Regions from separate parts of the Streptomyces sp. NPDC014907 genome, predicted to be linked through region 2. Evidence: riboswitches for the same ligand, from Rfam matches in the RefSeq annotation. Region 2 holds a riboswitch; the other holds the start of a gene.
What was found. Region 2 has a riboswitch for cobalamin ahead of ACZ3IL_RS02045 (ribonucleoside-diphosphate reductase subunit alpha). Riboswitches for the same ligand answer to the same signal wherever they lie in the genome.
Positions count from the first base shown of each region.

Region 1: it holds a riboswitch for cobalamin, as region 2 does, so the genes downstream of both, cobN (cobaltochelatase subunit CobN) here and ACZ3IL_RS02045 (ribonucleoside-diphosphate reductase subunit alpha) in region 2, are expected to answer to the same signal.

Region 1 covers NZ_JBVHEG010000003.1:362,564-370,298, forward strand. The annotation lists gene ACZ3IL_RS10815 (precorrin-2 C(20)-methyltransferase) at 1-414, opposite strand, end outside; gene ACZ3IL_RS10820 (precorrin-8X methylmutase) at 411-1,064, opposite strand; gene ACZ3IL_RS10825 (cobalamin biosynthesis protein CobG) at 1,061-2,284, opposite strand; cobalamin riboswitch at 2,394-2,530, shown strand; gene cobN (cobaltochelatase subunit CobN) at 2,570-6,175, shown strand; gene ACZ3IL_RS10835 (ABC-F family ATP-binding cassette domain-containing protein) at 6,221-7,735, opposite strand, start outside.
Region 2 covers NZ_JBVHEG010000001.1:466,406-474,140, forward strand. The annotation lists gene ACZ3IL_RS02015 (carbohydrate ABC transporter permease) at 1-131, opposite strand, end outside; gene ACZ3IL_RS02020 (extracellular solute-binding protein) at 206-1,486, opposite strand; gene ACZ3IL_RS02025 (GntR family transcriptional regulator) at 1,989-2,753, shown strand; gene ACZ3IL_RS02030 (DUF3311 domain-containing protein) at 3,002-3,286, shown strand; gene mctP (monocarboxylate uptake permease MctP) at 3,283-4,908, shown strand; gene ACZ3IL_RS02040 (GNAT family N-acetyltransferase) at 5,001-5,510, shown strand; cobalamin riboswitch at 5,574-5,700, shown strand; gene ACZ3IL_RS02045 (ribonucleoside-diphosphate reductase subunit alpha) at 5,832-7,735, shown strand, end outside.

The DNA.
Region 1 (7,735 bases), on a different contig from region 2:
GGGGATGACGGTCGTGTCGTAGCGGTGCGCGAGCCGCTTGTGCATGTGCTGGTACGAGCCGTAGAAGAGCGGGTCGCCCTCGGCGAGGACCGCGACGGTGCGGCCCGCGTCCAGATGGGCGGCGAGGCGGGCCGCCGCCTCCTCGTAGAAGTCGTTCAGGGCGCCCCGGTAGCCGCCGGGGTGGTCCGTGGTCTCCACCGTGAGCGGGTACACCAGCCGCTCCTCGATGTGGTCCTCGCGCAGGTGCCCGGCGGCGATCGAACGGGCGATGGAGCGCCCGTGGCGGGCCGAGTGGTACGCGACCACGTCGGCCTCGGCGATCGCCCTCACGGCGGCGAGGGTGAGGAGTTCCGGGTCGCCGGGGCCGAGGCCCACGCCGTAGAGCCTGCCGGGCGCCGTGCGGTCGGTGCTCATGCCTGGATCTCCGCTTCGTGCGCGAGGGCGTTGATCGCGGCGGCCGTCATGGCGCTGCCGCCGCGCCGGCCCCGGACGACGAGGTGGTCGAGGCCGAGGGTGTTGGCGGCGAGGGCGTCCTTGGACTCGGCCGCGCCGATGAACCCGACCGGTATGCCGAGGACGGCGGCCGGCCTCCCCGCGCCCTTCGCGACCATCTCCAGGAGGTGGAAGAGGGCGGTGGGCGCGTTGCCGATGGCGACGACGGAGCCTTCGAGGCGGTCGCGCCACAGTTCGAGGGCGGCGGCGGAGCGGGTGGTGCCCAGCTCGGCGGCGAGGCCCGGCACGGCCGGGTCGGAGAGGGTGCAGACCACGTCGTTGCCGGCGGGCAGCCGCTTGCGGGTGACGCCGCTGGCGACCATCTGCGCGTCGCACAGGACCGGCGCGCCGGCCCGGAGCGCGGCGCGGGCGCTCGCGACGACGCCCGGCGAGTACGCGATGTCCTGGACGAGGTCGGTCATGCCGCAGGCGTGGATCATCCGGACCGCCACCTGGGCGACGTCGGCGGGCAGGCCCGTGAGATCCGCCTCGGCGCGGATCGTGGCAAAGGACCGGCGGTAGATCTCCGTCCCGTCCTTCTCGTAGTCGAACATCCTGGTGCTCTCGCTCATCTCGTCGTACGGGCCGTGGTCACTGCTTCGGGCAGGGAGGTGCGGGGGGTGGGGGCGCCGTCCACCAGATAGCCGCCGCCGCCGGTGGCGAGGACGTCGACCCAGGTGCCGTGCGGGTGGCCGCAGCGGCGCTCGCACCCGGAGTAGTGGACGGGCAGGCCGGGGGCTCCCGGCACGGCGTCCGCCCGTACGTCCGCGAGGGACTTGGCGCAGCCGGGCCGCCCGGTGCAGGCGCTGACGCCGGCCCAGGGGGAGCCGGGGCGGGTGATCAGGCCGTGCGCGTCGAGTCCGGGCAGCCGGCCGGCCCCGGCGCCGGTGACGACGGCCCCGCGCCAGGGCGTGAGCCGCACCTCGCCGGCGGGCAGCAGGGCCCGCAGCTGGGCGGCGGTGAGGCGGCCGAGGGGGGCGAGGACGTGGAGGGCGGTCCCGCCGAGGGGGCCGGGGGCGGGGGGCGCCCCCCGGGGCAGGACCGGTTCCCGTACGTCCTCCGCCGCGATCCCGGCCTCCGCGAGCGCTCCCCGCACGTCCACGCCGTGCCCCTCCGGCAGTTCGCGGACGCGCCAGGCGCCCGTACCGGCGCCGCGGGCGGCGGTCAGGAAGGCGCGGGCGGCGGCGAGCGCGGCGCGCGGGGCGTCGGGGGCGGCGACGCGGACGGCCCGCGCGCCGGTGTGCAGGAGCGCGCCCTCCGGGTCCGCTGCGACCAAGGTCACATCCCCGCCGAGGCCGGTGACGTCGCCCCGGCCGTCGTCGAGGACGAAGAGGAAGCGGCCCGAGAGCGCGGCGGCCCAGGGCGCGGCGCAGAGCAGGCGGTCCAGTTCGCGGGCCCACAACTGCACGTCGGCGGCGCCGAGTCCGTCGAGGCCGGCGACCGGGGAGGCCACGATGTTGCGGACGCGTTCGTGGGTGGGGGAGGGCAGCAGGCCCGCCTCCGTCAGGAGCGGCGCCAGCTCCGCCCCGCAGCCGTCCGCCAGGCCGCGCAGCTCCGCGTTGCCGCGCGAGGTGACGCTGATCCGCCCGTCGCCCAGGGTCTCCGCCGCGTGCGCCAGGACCTCGACCTGATCGGGCGTCAGGCGGCCTGCGGGCAGCCGCAGTCGGGCGAGGAACCCGTCGTCGGCGGAGTGCAGGCGCAGGGCCCCGGGGCAGGCGTCGCCGCGGTCCCGTACGCGGGGTGCGCCGGGGGCGGGCGGCGGGGGCGGGGTGGGCGGCATGGCGGCGAGCATACCCACGGGGAACCGGCGGCCGGCGGGGTGCGACCGGTCCGGCTCCCGGGCTTCCGGGCCGGTGTGATCCGCCCGACCCTCCCGTTCCCTCCGGCCTCCGGAGCGCACGATCTAGGATGCAAGCGGCATGGGGTCCCAGGACCCCGGGGAGGAAGCCCGGTGAGATTCCGGCGCGGTCCCGCCACTGTGAGCCGGCCCGGCACCCCGGGGCGGTGAGTCAGGAACTCCCGCCGTCCACACGACCACCCGGGGCGCGGACAACCCCGAGGAAGGCCTGCGCTCGCCATGCTCCTGCTGCTGTCGCACTCCGACACCGACCTGCTCAGCGCCCGCGCGGCCGGCGGCCCGGTCGCCTACCGGTTCGCCAACCCGTCCCGGCTCCCGCTCGCCGACCTCCCCGGCCTCCTCGACGGCGCCGACCTCGTCGTCGTCCGGCTCCTCGGCGGGCTCCGCTCCTGGGAGGACGGGCTCGACGCGATCCGCGCCGCCGGGAAGCCGGTGGTCGTCCTCAGCGGCGAACAGGCGCCCGACGCCCAGCTGATGGAGGCCTCCACCGTGCCCGTCGGCGTCGCCACCGAGGCGCACGCCTACCTGGCGCACGGCGGCCCCGCCAACCTGGAACAGCTGGCCCGCTTCCTCTCCGACACCGTCCTGCTCACCGGCCACGGCTTCGAGGCCCCGGCCGCCGCCCCCACCTGGGGCCCGCTGGCGCGCACCCCCCGGACGACCGGCGGTCCGACGGTCGCCGTGCTCTACTACCGCGCCCACCACATGAGCGGGAACACCGCGTTCGTCGACGCGCTCTGCGAGGCCGTCGAGGACGCCGGGGCCCAGGCCCTCCCGCTGTACGTGGCCTCCCTGCGCGCCCCCGAGCCGGAACTGCTCGACACCCTCCGCACCGCCGACGCGATCGTCACCACCGTCCTCGCGGCGGGCGGCACCAGGCCCGCCGAGGCGCAGGCCGGCGGCGACGAGGAGGCCTGGGACGCGGGGGCGCTCGCCGCGCTCGACGTGCCGGTCCTCCAGGCCCTGTGCCTGACCGGTTCGCGGTCCGCGTGGGAGGAGAACGACGAGGGCCTCTCCCCGCTGGACGCCGCCAGCCAGGTCGCCGTGCCCGAGTTCGACGGGCGCCTCATCACCGTCCCGTTCTCCTTCAAGGAGATCGACGAGGACGGCCTGCCCGCGTACGTCGCGGACGCCGAGCGCGCGGCCCGCGTCGCCGGGATCGCCGTCCGGCACGCCCGGCTCCGCCACATCCCGAACGCCGGGAAGAAGCTGGCGCTCGTCCTCTCCGCGTACCCGACGAAGCACTCCCGCATCGGCAACGCGGTCGGCCTCGACACCCCCGCCTCCGCCGTCGCGCTCCTGCGCCGCCTGATCGCCGAGGGCTACGACTTCGGGCCCGTCGAGGACCTCCCCGGCGTGGTCTCCGGCGACGGCGACGAGCTGATCTACGCCCTCATCGAGGCCGGCGGCCACGACCAGGACTGGCTGACGGAGGAGCAGCTCGCGAAGAACCCGGTCCGCATCCCGGCCGCCGACTACAAGCGCTGGTACGCGACCCTCCCCGAGGAGCTGCGCGCGCGCGTCGAGGAGCACTGGGGCCCGGCGCCCGGCGAGATGTTCCTCGACCGGTCCCGCAACCCGGAGGGCGACATCGTGCTCGCCGCCCTGCGGCGCGGGAACCTCCTGATCCTCATCCAGCCGCCGCGCGGCTTCGGCGAGAACCCGATCGCGATCTACCACGACCCCGACCTCCCGCCGTCCCACCACTACCTGGCCGCCTACCGCTGGATCGCTGCCCGCGCCGAGGACGGCGGCTTCGGCGCCGACGCCATGGTGCACCTGGGCAAGCACGGCAACCTGGAGTGGCTGCCCGGCAAGAACGCCGGCCTGTCCGCCGCCTGCGGCCCGGACGCGGCCCTCGGCGACCTGCCGCTGGTCTACCCGTTCCTGGTCAACGACCCGGGCGAGGGCACGCAGGCCAAGCGGCGCGCGCACGCGACCCTGGTCGACCACCTGGTGCCGCCGATGGCCCGCGCCGACTCGTACGGCGACATCGCGCGCCTGGAGCAGCTCCTCGACGAGTACGCGCAGATCTCCTCCATGGACCCGGCGAAGCTGCCCGCGATCCGCGCCCAGATCTGGACGCTGATCCAGGCCGCCCGGCTCGACCACGACCTCGGCCTGGAGGAGCGCCCCGAGGACGACGGCTTCGACGACTTCCTGCTGCACGTCGACGGCTGGCTGTGCGAGGTCAAGGACGCCCAGATCCGCGACGGCCTGCACGTCCTCGGCGGCGCCCCGGAGGGGGAGGCCCGGGTCAACCTGGTCCTCTCCATCCTGCGCGCCCGCCAGATCTGGGGCGGTGCGCAGGCCCTGCCCGGCCTGCGGGAGGCCCTCGGCCTGGACGAGTCGGCCGCGACCCGCACCACCGCCGACGAGGCGGAGGCGGAGGCGCGCGAGCTGGTGGAGGCGATGGAGGCCGCGGACTGGGCGGTGGAGGCGGTGGAGTCGGTCGCGGCCGGCCGGAACGCCGACGTCCGGGCCGTGCTGCGCTTCGCCGCCGAGCAGGTCGTGCCGCGCCTGGCCGGCACCACCGACGAACTCACCCACGCCGTCCACGCGTTGAACGGCGGCTTCGTCCCGGCCGGCCCGTCCGGCTCCCCCCTCCGCGGCCTGGTCAACGTGCTGCCGACCGGCCGGAACTTCTACTCGGTCGACCCGAAGGCCGTCCCCTCCCGGCTCGCCTGGGAGACCGGCCAGGCGCTCGCGGACTCGCTCCTGGAGCGCTACCGCGCCGACAACGGCGAGTGGCCGACCTCGGTGGGCCTCTCCCTGTGGGGCACGAGCGCGATGCGCACCGCCGGCGACGACGTGGCCGAGGCGCTGGCCCTCCTCGGCGTCCGCCCGCTGTGGGACGAGGCCTCGCGCCGCGTGAACGGCCTGGAGCCGATCCCCCTGGAGGAGCTGGGCCGCCCGCGCGTCGACGTCACGCTGCGCATCTCGGGCTTCTTCCGGGACGCGTTCCCGCACGTCATCGGCCTCCTGGACGACGCCGTACGGCTCGTGGCCGGACTCGACGAGCCGGCCCCGGACAACCACGTGCGGGCGCACGTGCGGGCCGACCTGGCCGAGCACGGCGACGAGCGGCGCGCCACGACCCGCATCTTCGGATCCCGGCCGGGGACGTACGGCGCGGGCATCCTCCAGCTCATCGACTCGCGCGACTGGCGCACGGACGCCGACCTCGCCGAGGTGTACACGGTGTGGGGCGGCTACGCGTACGGGCGCGGGCTCGAGGGGCGCCCGGCGCGGGCCGAGATGGAGACCGCGTACAAGCGGATCGCGGTGGCCGCGAAGAACACGGACACGCGCGAGCACGACATCGCGGACTCCGACGACTACTTCCAGTACCACGGCGGCATGGTGGCGACCGTCCGCGCGCTCCGGGGCACGGCCCCCGAGGCGTACATCGGCGACTCGACCCGCCCGGAGACCGTCCGCACCCGCACCCTGGTCGAGGAGACCTCCCGCGTCTTCCGCGCCCGCGTGGTCAACCCGCGCTGGATCGAGGCGATGCGCCGCCACGGCTACAAGGGCGCGTTCGAGCTGGCGGCGACCGTCGACTACCTCTTCGGGTACGACGCCACGACGGGCGTGGTCGCGGACTGGATGTACGACAAGCTGACGCAGGAGTACGTCCTCGACCCGGAGAACCGGGCCTTCCTGGAGGAGGCCAACCCCTGGGCCCTGCACGGCATCGCGGAGCGCCTCCTGGAGGCCGAGTCCCGGGGCATGTGGGAGAAGCCTGACCCGGAGACGCTGGCCGCGCTGCGGCAGGTGTTCCTGGAGACCGAGGGCGATCTGGAGGGTTCCGACGACGACTAGGGCGTGCGCCGGAAGTCCCGTCCGGCGGCGCCCGGTTCGTGCCTCCTAGGGCACGCGGTCGGTCTCCGGGGCCAGTTCGAGCACGCGGCCCCGGAAGCCCGCCCTCAGCCGCCGGTCGTGGCTGACGACGACCAGCGTGCCCCGGTACGCGGCGAGGGCGGCCTCGATCTCCTCCACCAGGCCCGGGGCCAGGTGGTTGGTGGGCTCGTCGAGGAGGAGCAGGTCGGCGGGCGAGGTCACGAGCCGGGCCAGCTCCAGCCTGCGGCGCTGCCCGGCCGACAGGTGCCGGACGGGGGTCGTCAGGTCGCGGGCGGAGAAGAGGCCGAGGGCGAGGAGTTCGTCCGCGCGGTCCGCCCCGAAGGCCTCGGCGACCGTGCGGGGGCCGGCGGGCGGGGCCGTCTCCTGGCGGAGCAGCCCGACCCGGGCGGGCGCCTCCACGGTGCCGCCGTCCGGGACGATCTCGCCCGCGAGGACCTTCAGGAGGGTGGACTTCCCGGCGCCGTTCGGGCCGGTGACCAGGAGCCGTTCGCCCGCGTCGAGGTGGAGGGCGCCGAGCCGGAGCCGCCCGTCCACCCGTACGTCCGCGAGGTCCACGGGCGCGCCCTCCCCCGCGAGGTGCGCGCGGAACCGGAGGGGTTCCGGGGGCGCGGGCACGGGGTGGGCGGCGAGCCGGGCGAGGCGTTCGCGGGCGGCCCGGACGCGGCTCATGGCGCCGTGGGCCCGTGACCGGGCCCGGAAGGCCCCGGCCCCGCTGAACGCGGCCGGGGCCTTGCGGGGGATCGCGGAGAACCGGTCGATGTGGGTGTCCGCGAGGGCCGTGTACCGGGCGAGTTCGGCCTTCCACTCCTCGTGTTCCCTGGCCCTGCGGGCCCGTTCGGCGGCGCGTCCGGCCAGGTAGCCGGCGTAGCCGTCGCCGTAGCGGCGCAGGGTGTGGCGGTCCTCGTCGACCTCCAGGACGGCGGTGGCGACCCGGTCGAGGAAGACGCGGTCGTGGGAGACGGCGACGACCGTGCCCCGGTGGGCGCGCAACCGCTCCTCCAGCCAGGCCACGGCCTCGTCGTCGAGGTCGTTGGTGGGTTCGTCGAGGAGGAGCAGTTCGGGTTCGGCGGCGAGCACGGCGGCGAGGGCGAGCCGGGAGCGCTGTCCGCCGGAGAGCGTCCCGAGGGGCCGGTCACGGGCGGGCGGGCGGCGCTCTCCGAGCCGCCGCAGCGTCGTCTCCACCCGCCGGTCGGCCCCGGCGCCGCCCCGGGCCTCGTACGCGGCGAGCAGCCGGGCGTATCCGTCGAGGTCGCCGGTCGCGGCGAGGCCGGTCTCGGCGGCGCGGACGGCCCGCTCCAGGGCGCGCACCTCGGCGAGCGCGTGGTCGACGGCGTCCCCGACGGTGGCGTCCGGAGGGAGGCCGGGGGTCTGGGGGAGGTACCCGAGGCCGCCGGGCGCCTCGACGTCGACGTCGCCGTTGCCGGGGGCCTCCAGGCCGGCGAGCAGGCGCAGCAGGGTGGACTTCCCGGACCCGTTGTCCCCGACGACCCCGAGCCGTTCGCCGGGGCGGACGGTGAGGGA
Region 2 (7,735 bases):
AGCAGCCATGGGACGCCCGCCCCGCCGTTCGACTTCCTGCCGGGCTTCCCCGGGGCTCCGGCCGTGGCGCCGGAGGGTGGCGATTGCCGCACCGGCGGCACCTTCGCGGTGGTTGTGTCTGCGGCACTCATCCCGTGCTCCTCAGCGATCCCTCTCCTGGTACGGGCGGCAGGGCCCCGTCGTGCGACGGGGCCCTGCCCACGGGTCACTTGGTGTTGATGACCTTGTCGATCGCGGCGTCGGCGGCCTTGGCGGCCTCCTCGACCGGCTTGCCCTTGGCGATGTCGACGAGCATCGTCTTGAGGATCTGGGCCTTCTCGACCTGGCCCCAGCCGGGGGCGGTCGGGACGAAGTAGCTCAGCTCGGCGGCGGTGGCCGGAACGGCGGTGGCCGGGTCGTTCTTCAGGGGGGCGAGGGCCGTCTTGTTGTTGGGCAGGTTGCCCTTGGCGACGAGGCCCTTCTGGCCCTCGGCGCCGGTGAAGGCGGCGATCCACTCGGCCGCGACGCCCTGCGCCTTGGACTTGACCGGGATGGCCAGGTCCGAACCGCCGAGGAAGACCGGGAGGTTCTTGCCGGACGGGCCGGGCATCACGAAGTTCTCGAGCTTGTCCTTCAGCCCGCCGACCTTGTCGGTCTTCGGGTCGGCGGCGGTGGCGCCCTCCCAGCCGGCGGCGAAGATCGTCGCGGACTTGCCCTGGCCGAAGACGACGGGACGGTCGGACTCGTCCTTCGTCTTGTCGCCGTGCATGTACTTGTCGAGGATGTCCTTGTAGGCGTTGAGGCCCTTGACGGACTCCGGCGAGGAGAGGTTCGCCTTCCAGTTCTCGCCGTCCTGCTTGGCGATGGAGCCGCCCGCGTCGTAGACGAAGGACATCGCGCCGTACCAGTCCGGCGACGGCTGGTACCAGGCGCTGAACTTGTCGCCCTTCTTCGCCTGGATGGCGTCGAGGGCGGCGGTCAGCTCGGCCCAGGTCTTCGGGGCGGCCTTCACGCCGGCCTCGGCGGCGATGTCCTTGCGCCAGGTGCCCACGCGGCCGCCGGCGTAGTAGGGGACGCCGTAGGTCTTGCCGTTGTAGGTGACCGAGGCCTTGAGGGCGTCGAGCCACTTGTCCGAGTTCTCGAACTTCGACGGGTCGATCTCGGCGAAGGCGCCCTTGGCCATGTAGCTGATCATCTCGGAGTTGCCCATCTCGACAACGTCCGGGGCCTTGTCCGTGGCGAGGACCGCGTCCAGCTTGGTGTTCTTGTCCGGCCAGCCGTAGTACTCGTGCTTGATCGTGATGCCGGGGTGCTTCTTGGTCACGGCGTCGTCGGCGGCCTTGACCAGTTCGGGCCAGTTGTTCTGGGCGTCGACGGTCAGCCAGACGGTGATCTCCTTGGCGTCGCCGCCGGCGTTGCCACCGCCCTTGCCGTCCGAGCCGCCGCACGCCGCGATAGAGACCATCATGCCCGCGACACCGATCGCCGCGATGAGCTTGCGCTTCACGCCACCCTCCTCAGGGATGCCTGCAACCCCCCTGCCCACCGCGCGAAGACATACGTCGGGTAATGCTCGTGGGGCTGGGACCTGGTCTTTAATGGTTTAGACCAGTACCCGGAGCTTGGCCTAGACCTTTTTGGGTGTCAAGGGTGCGCAAGACGGGTATCCGGGTCCGTTACCGGACCGACACCTCTTCCCGCCCGCCCCCGCCGGCGCACCGCCCGTCCCCGCCGGCAGCCCGCCCGGCGACCGGGCGCGCCGCCCCGCGGCCCCGGACCGCGCCCCGCCCCGGCCGCGCCGCGCCCCTCCGGCACCCCGCTCGACCGAGATGGCCTAGACCAACCGTGGATCTCTCGGTGTATAAGAAGCACAGGGACGACTCCTCCTCGCCGACCCGGCACGTATCGGCAGGAGAAACCGTGGAGGCACACGAGGCGTGCCACCATGTGAGCCGCGACAGACGGAGGAGCCGGTGACGGCAACAGCACAGGAGTCGGGAAGGCACGCCATGGCCACGGACGCGGACGGTACGGAGACGGAGAGCGGGACACCCACCCGCACCGCGCGCGTGCCCAAGTACTACCGCCTGAAGCGCCACTTGCTCGACATGACGGAGACCCTGCCGCCCGGCACGCCGGTCCCGCCGGAACGGACCCTGGCCGCCGAGTTCGACACCTCGCGCACCACCGTGCGCCAGGCGCTCCAGGAACTGGTCGTCGAGGGACGGCTGGAGCGCATCCAGGGCAAGGGCACCTTCGTGGCCAAGCCCAAGGTCTCCCAGGCCCTCCAACTCACCTCCTACACCGAGGACATGCGCGCCCAGGGGCTGGAGCCGACCTCCCAGCTCCTCGACATCGGCTACGTCACCGCCGACGACACCCTCGCCGGACTGCTCGACATCACGGCCGGCGGCCGGGTGCTGCGCATCGAGCGCCTGCGGCTCGCCAGCGGGGAGCCGATGGCGATCGAGACCACCCACCTGTCGGCGAAGCGCTTCCCCGCCCTGCGCCGCTCGCTCGTGAAGTACACCTCGCTCTACACCGCGCTCGCCGAGGTCTACGACGTGCACCTCGCCGAGGCGGAGGAGACCATCGAGACCTCCCTCGCCACCCCGCGCGAGGCCGGCCTGCTCGGCACGGACGTGGGCCTGCCGATGCTGATGCTCTCCCGCCACTCGCTGGACGCCCGGGGGGAGCCGGTGGAGTGGGTGCGGTCCGTCTACCGCGGCGACCGGTACAAGTTCGTGGCACGGCTCCAGCGCCCCCACGGCTGAACGGCGCCACCGCCCCGTGCCCTCCGTCCGGACGGCCGCACCCGCGCGGGTGCGGCCGTCCGGCGTTTCCGGGGCCCGTCCCCCGGCGGGCGCCCCGGCCCGGCGCGCCCCGGGCCCGGCGCGCCCGTCCTCACCACACCTCCACCGGCGCGTCCCATCCGTTATGCGGACGGGGGTTCCATGGAGCGGACGTGTCCCCTAGATTTCCCCAGCACTACCGAGGTGATCAGCGAGGGGACGGAATCGCCATGCCAGAAGCGGCACGAGGGAAGACACCACACGAGGAAGCGGCGCCGGAACGGCGGCCGGTCGTCACCCCCCTGCGGGTGGTGATCGCGCTCTGCCTCGTCGCCCCGTTCGTGGCGGTGCTCTGGGTGGGTTCCTACGCGAAGACGGAACCGCTCTTCGCCGGCATCCCCTTCTTCTACTGGTACCAGATGCTCTGGGTGCTGGTCTCCACCGCGCTCACCATGATCGCGTACAAGCTGTGGCAGCGGGACCAGCGGTCCCGCAAGGGGGGTGACGCGCGATGAAGGACGGCGTGAACGGCGTGGCGCTCGGCGTCTTCGTCTTCTTCTTCGTGGCCGTCACGGTCATGGGCTTCCTGGCGGCCAAGTGGCGCAAGGCCGAGAACGAGCACAGCCTCGACGAGTGGGGCCTGGGCGGCCGGTCCTTCGGCACCTGGGTGACCTGGTTCCTGCTCGGCGGCGACCTCTACACCGCGTACACCTTCGTCGCCGTCCCCGCGGCCATCTACGCGGCGGGCGCGGCCGGCTTCTTCGCCGTGCCGTACACCATCCTGGTGTACCCGCTGATCTTCACCTTCCTGCCCCGCCTGTGGTCGGTGTCGCACAAGCACGGATACGTCACCACCTCCGACTTCGTGCGCGGCCGCTTCGGCTCCAAGGGCCTGTCGCTCGCGGTGGCGGTCACCGGCATCCTCGCCACCATGCCGTACATCGCGCTCCAGCTCGTCGGCATCCAGGCCGTCCTGGACGTGATGGGCGTCGGCGGCGGCGAGACCACGCACTGGTTCGTCAAGGACCTGCCGCTGCTCATCGCCTTCGGCGTCCTCGCGGCGTACACGTACTCCTCGGGCCTGCGCGCGCCCGCCCTCATCGCCTTCGTCAAGGACACCCTGATCTACCTCGTCATCGCGGTGGCGATCATCTACATCCCGATCAAGCTGGGCGGCTTCGACGAGATCTTCAGCAAGGCGGGCGAGGCCTTCGCGCAGACCAACCCGGCGACCGGCAAGCCGCGCGGCGCGCTCGTCCCCGGCGAGGCCGGCCAGTGGACGTACGCGACGCTCGCGCTCGGTTCGGCGCTCGCGCTCTTCATGTACCCGCACTCCATCACGGCGACGCTGTCGTCCCGGAGCCGCGAGGTCATCCGCCGCAACACCACGATCCTGCCGCTGTACTCGCTGATGCTGGGCCTGCTCGCGCTGCTGGGCTTCATGGCGATCGCCGCCGGCATCCAGGTGAAGAACGGCCAGCTCGCCATCCCGCAGCTCTTCGAGACCATGTTCCCGGACTGGTTCGCGGGCGTCGCGTTCGCCGCGATCGGCATCGGCGCGCTCGTCCCCGCCGCGATCATGTCGATCGCCGCCGCCAACCTCTTCACCAGGAACATCTACAAGGACTTCATCAAGCCGGACGCCACCCCGGCGCAGGAGACCAAGGTCTCCAAGATCGTCTCGCTCCTGGTGAAGGTCGGCGCGCTCGTCTTCGTCCTCACCATGGACAAGACGGTCGCGATCAACTTCCAGCTCCTCGGCGGCATCTGGATCCTGCAGACCTTCCCGGCCCTGGTCGGCGGCCTGTTCACCCGCTGGTTCCACCGCTGGGCGCTGCTCGCGGGCTGGGCCGTGGGCATGGTCTACGGCACGGTCGCCGCCTACGGCGTCGCCAGCCCGACCCAGAAGCACTTCGGCGGCTCCTCCGCCGAGATCCCGGGCATCGGCGAGATCGGCTACATCGGTCTCACCGCCTTCGTCCTCAACGTCCTGGTCACCGTGGTCCTCACCTTCGTCCTCAAGGCCGCCAAGGCCCCCGAGGGCGTGGACGAGACCTCGCCGTCGGACTACACGGCGGACGCCGGCGACCCGGGCGTGAAGACCGAGATGGAGGAGATCACCGCGCCGACGCGCTGATTCCGCACGCACGCGCGCGCGTGACGGGCCCGGGGGCCTCCCGTCGGGAGACCCCCGGGCCCCGTCGCGTCCCCGGCGGGCACACTGCCCCCATGGACTTCACGATCAGGGCGGTACGGCCCGAGGAGTACGAGGCGCTCGGCGAGCTGACCGGGCGCACCTATCTGGACGACGGACTGCTGGCGTACGGGGCCGAGGACTCCTACCTGGCGGTGCTGCGGGACACGGCGCGGCGGGCCCGCGAGAGCGAGGTCCTCGTCGCGGAGGACACCGGGGCCGCGCCGGGCCGGATCGTCGGCGGGGTGACCTTCGCCCGGGGCGGCACGCCGTGGGCCGACATCGCCGTGGAGGGCGAGGCCGAGTTCCGGATGCTCGTGGTCGCCCGGGAGGCCCGCGGCCGGGGCATCGGGGAGGCGCTCGTACGGGCCTGTGCCGACCGGGCGCGGGCCCTCCCGGGGTGCGCCCGGATCGTGCTCTCCACGGACTCCGTGATGACCTCCGCGCACCGGATCTACGAGCGTCTGGGCTTCGTCCGCACCCCGCACCGGGACTGGGAGCCGATCCCCGATCACCCCCTGCTCACCTACTCCTTGGAGTTCTGAGCCTCCCCACCGTCCCGAGTCGTGACACAACATGTGGGGGGTGCCGCGAGCGGTGCCCCCCACATGTATGCTCGTCCTCGCTGTCGACGCAGGGGAATCCGGCGCGAATCCGGAACTGTCCCGCAACGGTGTGCTTCGTGCGGTTTCGTCCGGAGCGAGTCCGAGCACCTGCGACCAGCGCGCCCGGTCCGTCCGTTCCGGGTGCCTACAGACGTCCGGGCCTCGCGGAGTGGGCCGGTGGACGCGGCGCGTCGTGCCTGGACGCCCGCCCGCCCGCCTTCCCTCCCCGCGGCCCCGAGCCGAGCGAGGGAGAGCCCCCACGTGACCATCGCGCCCGCCGATCCGGCTTCGGCCGAGGCTTCCGCGGTCGAGAGCGACGGACCCGGGACCGTGCTGCTGCGGACCCTGACCGACCTCACCGCCGATCTCCCCGACACCGACCCCGGCAAGGTCGCCGCCGCCGCGCTCCGCGGCCGCAGCGCCGCGTCGGACGAGGCGGAGCTGCGCGAGCTGGCCACCGAGGCGGCCGCCGGCCTCATCGCCGAGGACCCCGCCTACTCCCGGCTCGCCGCCCGGCTCCTCACCATCACCATCGCGGACGAGGCCGCCTCCCAGGGCTCCGCCGTCTTCTCCGCCTCCGTGGCCGTCGGCCACCGCGAGGGCCTGATCGCGGACCGCACCGCCGGGTTCGTCGCGCTGCACGCCGACCGGCTCGACGCGACGATCGACCCGGCCGGCGACGACCGCTTCGGCTACTTCGGCCTGCGCACCCTCTACTCGCGCTACCTGCTGCGCCACCCGATCACCCGCAAGGTGATCGAGACCCCCCAGCACTTCATGCTGCGCGTCGCCTGCGGCCTGGCCGAGGACGAGAGCGTCCGCGCGCTCGACGAAGTGGCCGCGCTGTACGGCCTGATGAGCCGGCTCGACTACCTGCCGTCCTCGCCGACGCTCTTCAACTCCGGCACCCGTCACCCGCAGATGTCCTCCTGCTACCTCCTGGACTCTCCGCAGGACGAGCTGGACTCCATCTACGACCGCTACCACCAGGTCGCGCGCCTCTCGAAGCACGCGGGCGGCATCGGCCTCTCGTACTCCCGCGTCCGCGCCCGCGGTTCCCTGATCCGGGGCACCAACGGGCACTCGAACGGCATCGTGCCGTTCCTGAAGACCCTGGACGCCTCCGTCGCGGCCGTGAACCAGGGCGGCCGCCGCAAGGGCGCCGCCGCCGTCTACCTGGAGACCTGGCACGCGGACATCGAGGAGTTCCTGGAGCTCCGCGACAACACGGGCGAGGACCAGCGCCGCACGCACAACCTCAACCTGGCGCACTGGGTCCCGGACGAGTTCATGCGCCGCGTGAACGCCGACGCCGAGTGGTCGCTGTTCTCCCCGTCGGACGTGCCCGAGCTGGTCGACCTGTGGGGCGACGAGTTCGACGCCGCCTACCGCCGGGCCGAGGCGGCCGGCCTGGCCCGCAAGACGATGCCGGCCCGCGACCTGTACGGCCGGATGATGCGGACCCTGGCCCAGACCGGCAACGGCTGGATGACCTTCAAGGACGCCTCGAACCGGACGGCCAACCAGACCGCCGAGCCCGGCCACACCGTCCACTCCTCCAACCTCTGCACGGAGATCCTGGAGGTCACCGACGACGGCGAGACCGCGGTCTGCAACCTGGGCTCGGTCAACCTCGGCGCGTTCGTGCGGGACGGCGGCATCGACTGGGAGCGCCTGGACGCGACCGTCCGCACGGCCGTCACCTTCCTCGACCGGGTCGTCGACATCAACTTCTACCCGACCGAGCAGGCGGGCCGCTCCAACTCCCGCTGGCGTCCGGTCGGCCTGGGCGCCATGGGCCTCCAGGACGTCTTCTTCCAGCTGCGGATGCCCTTCGACTCCCCGGAGGCGCGGGCGCTCTCCACCCGGATCGCGGAGCGGATCATGCTCGCCGCGTACGAGGCCTCCGCCGACCTCGCCGAGCGCAACGGTCCGCTCCCGGCCTGGGAGAAGACCCGCGCCGCCCGCGGCGTGCTGCACCCCGACCACTACGACGTCGAGCTGAACTGGCCGGAGCGCTGGGCCGCGCTGCGCGAGCGGATCGCCGCCGTCGGCATGCGCAACTCGCTGCTCCTCGCCATCGCGCCGACCGCGACGATCGCCTCGATCGCCGGGGTGTACGAGTGCATCGAGCCGCAGGTCTCCAACCTGTTCAAGCGCGAGAC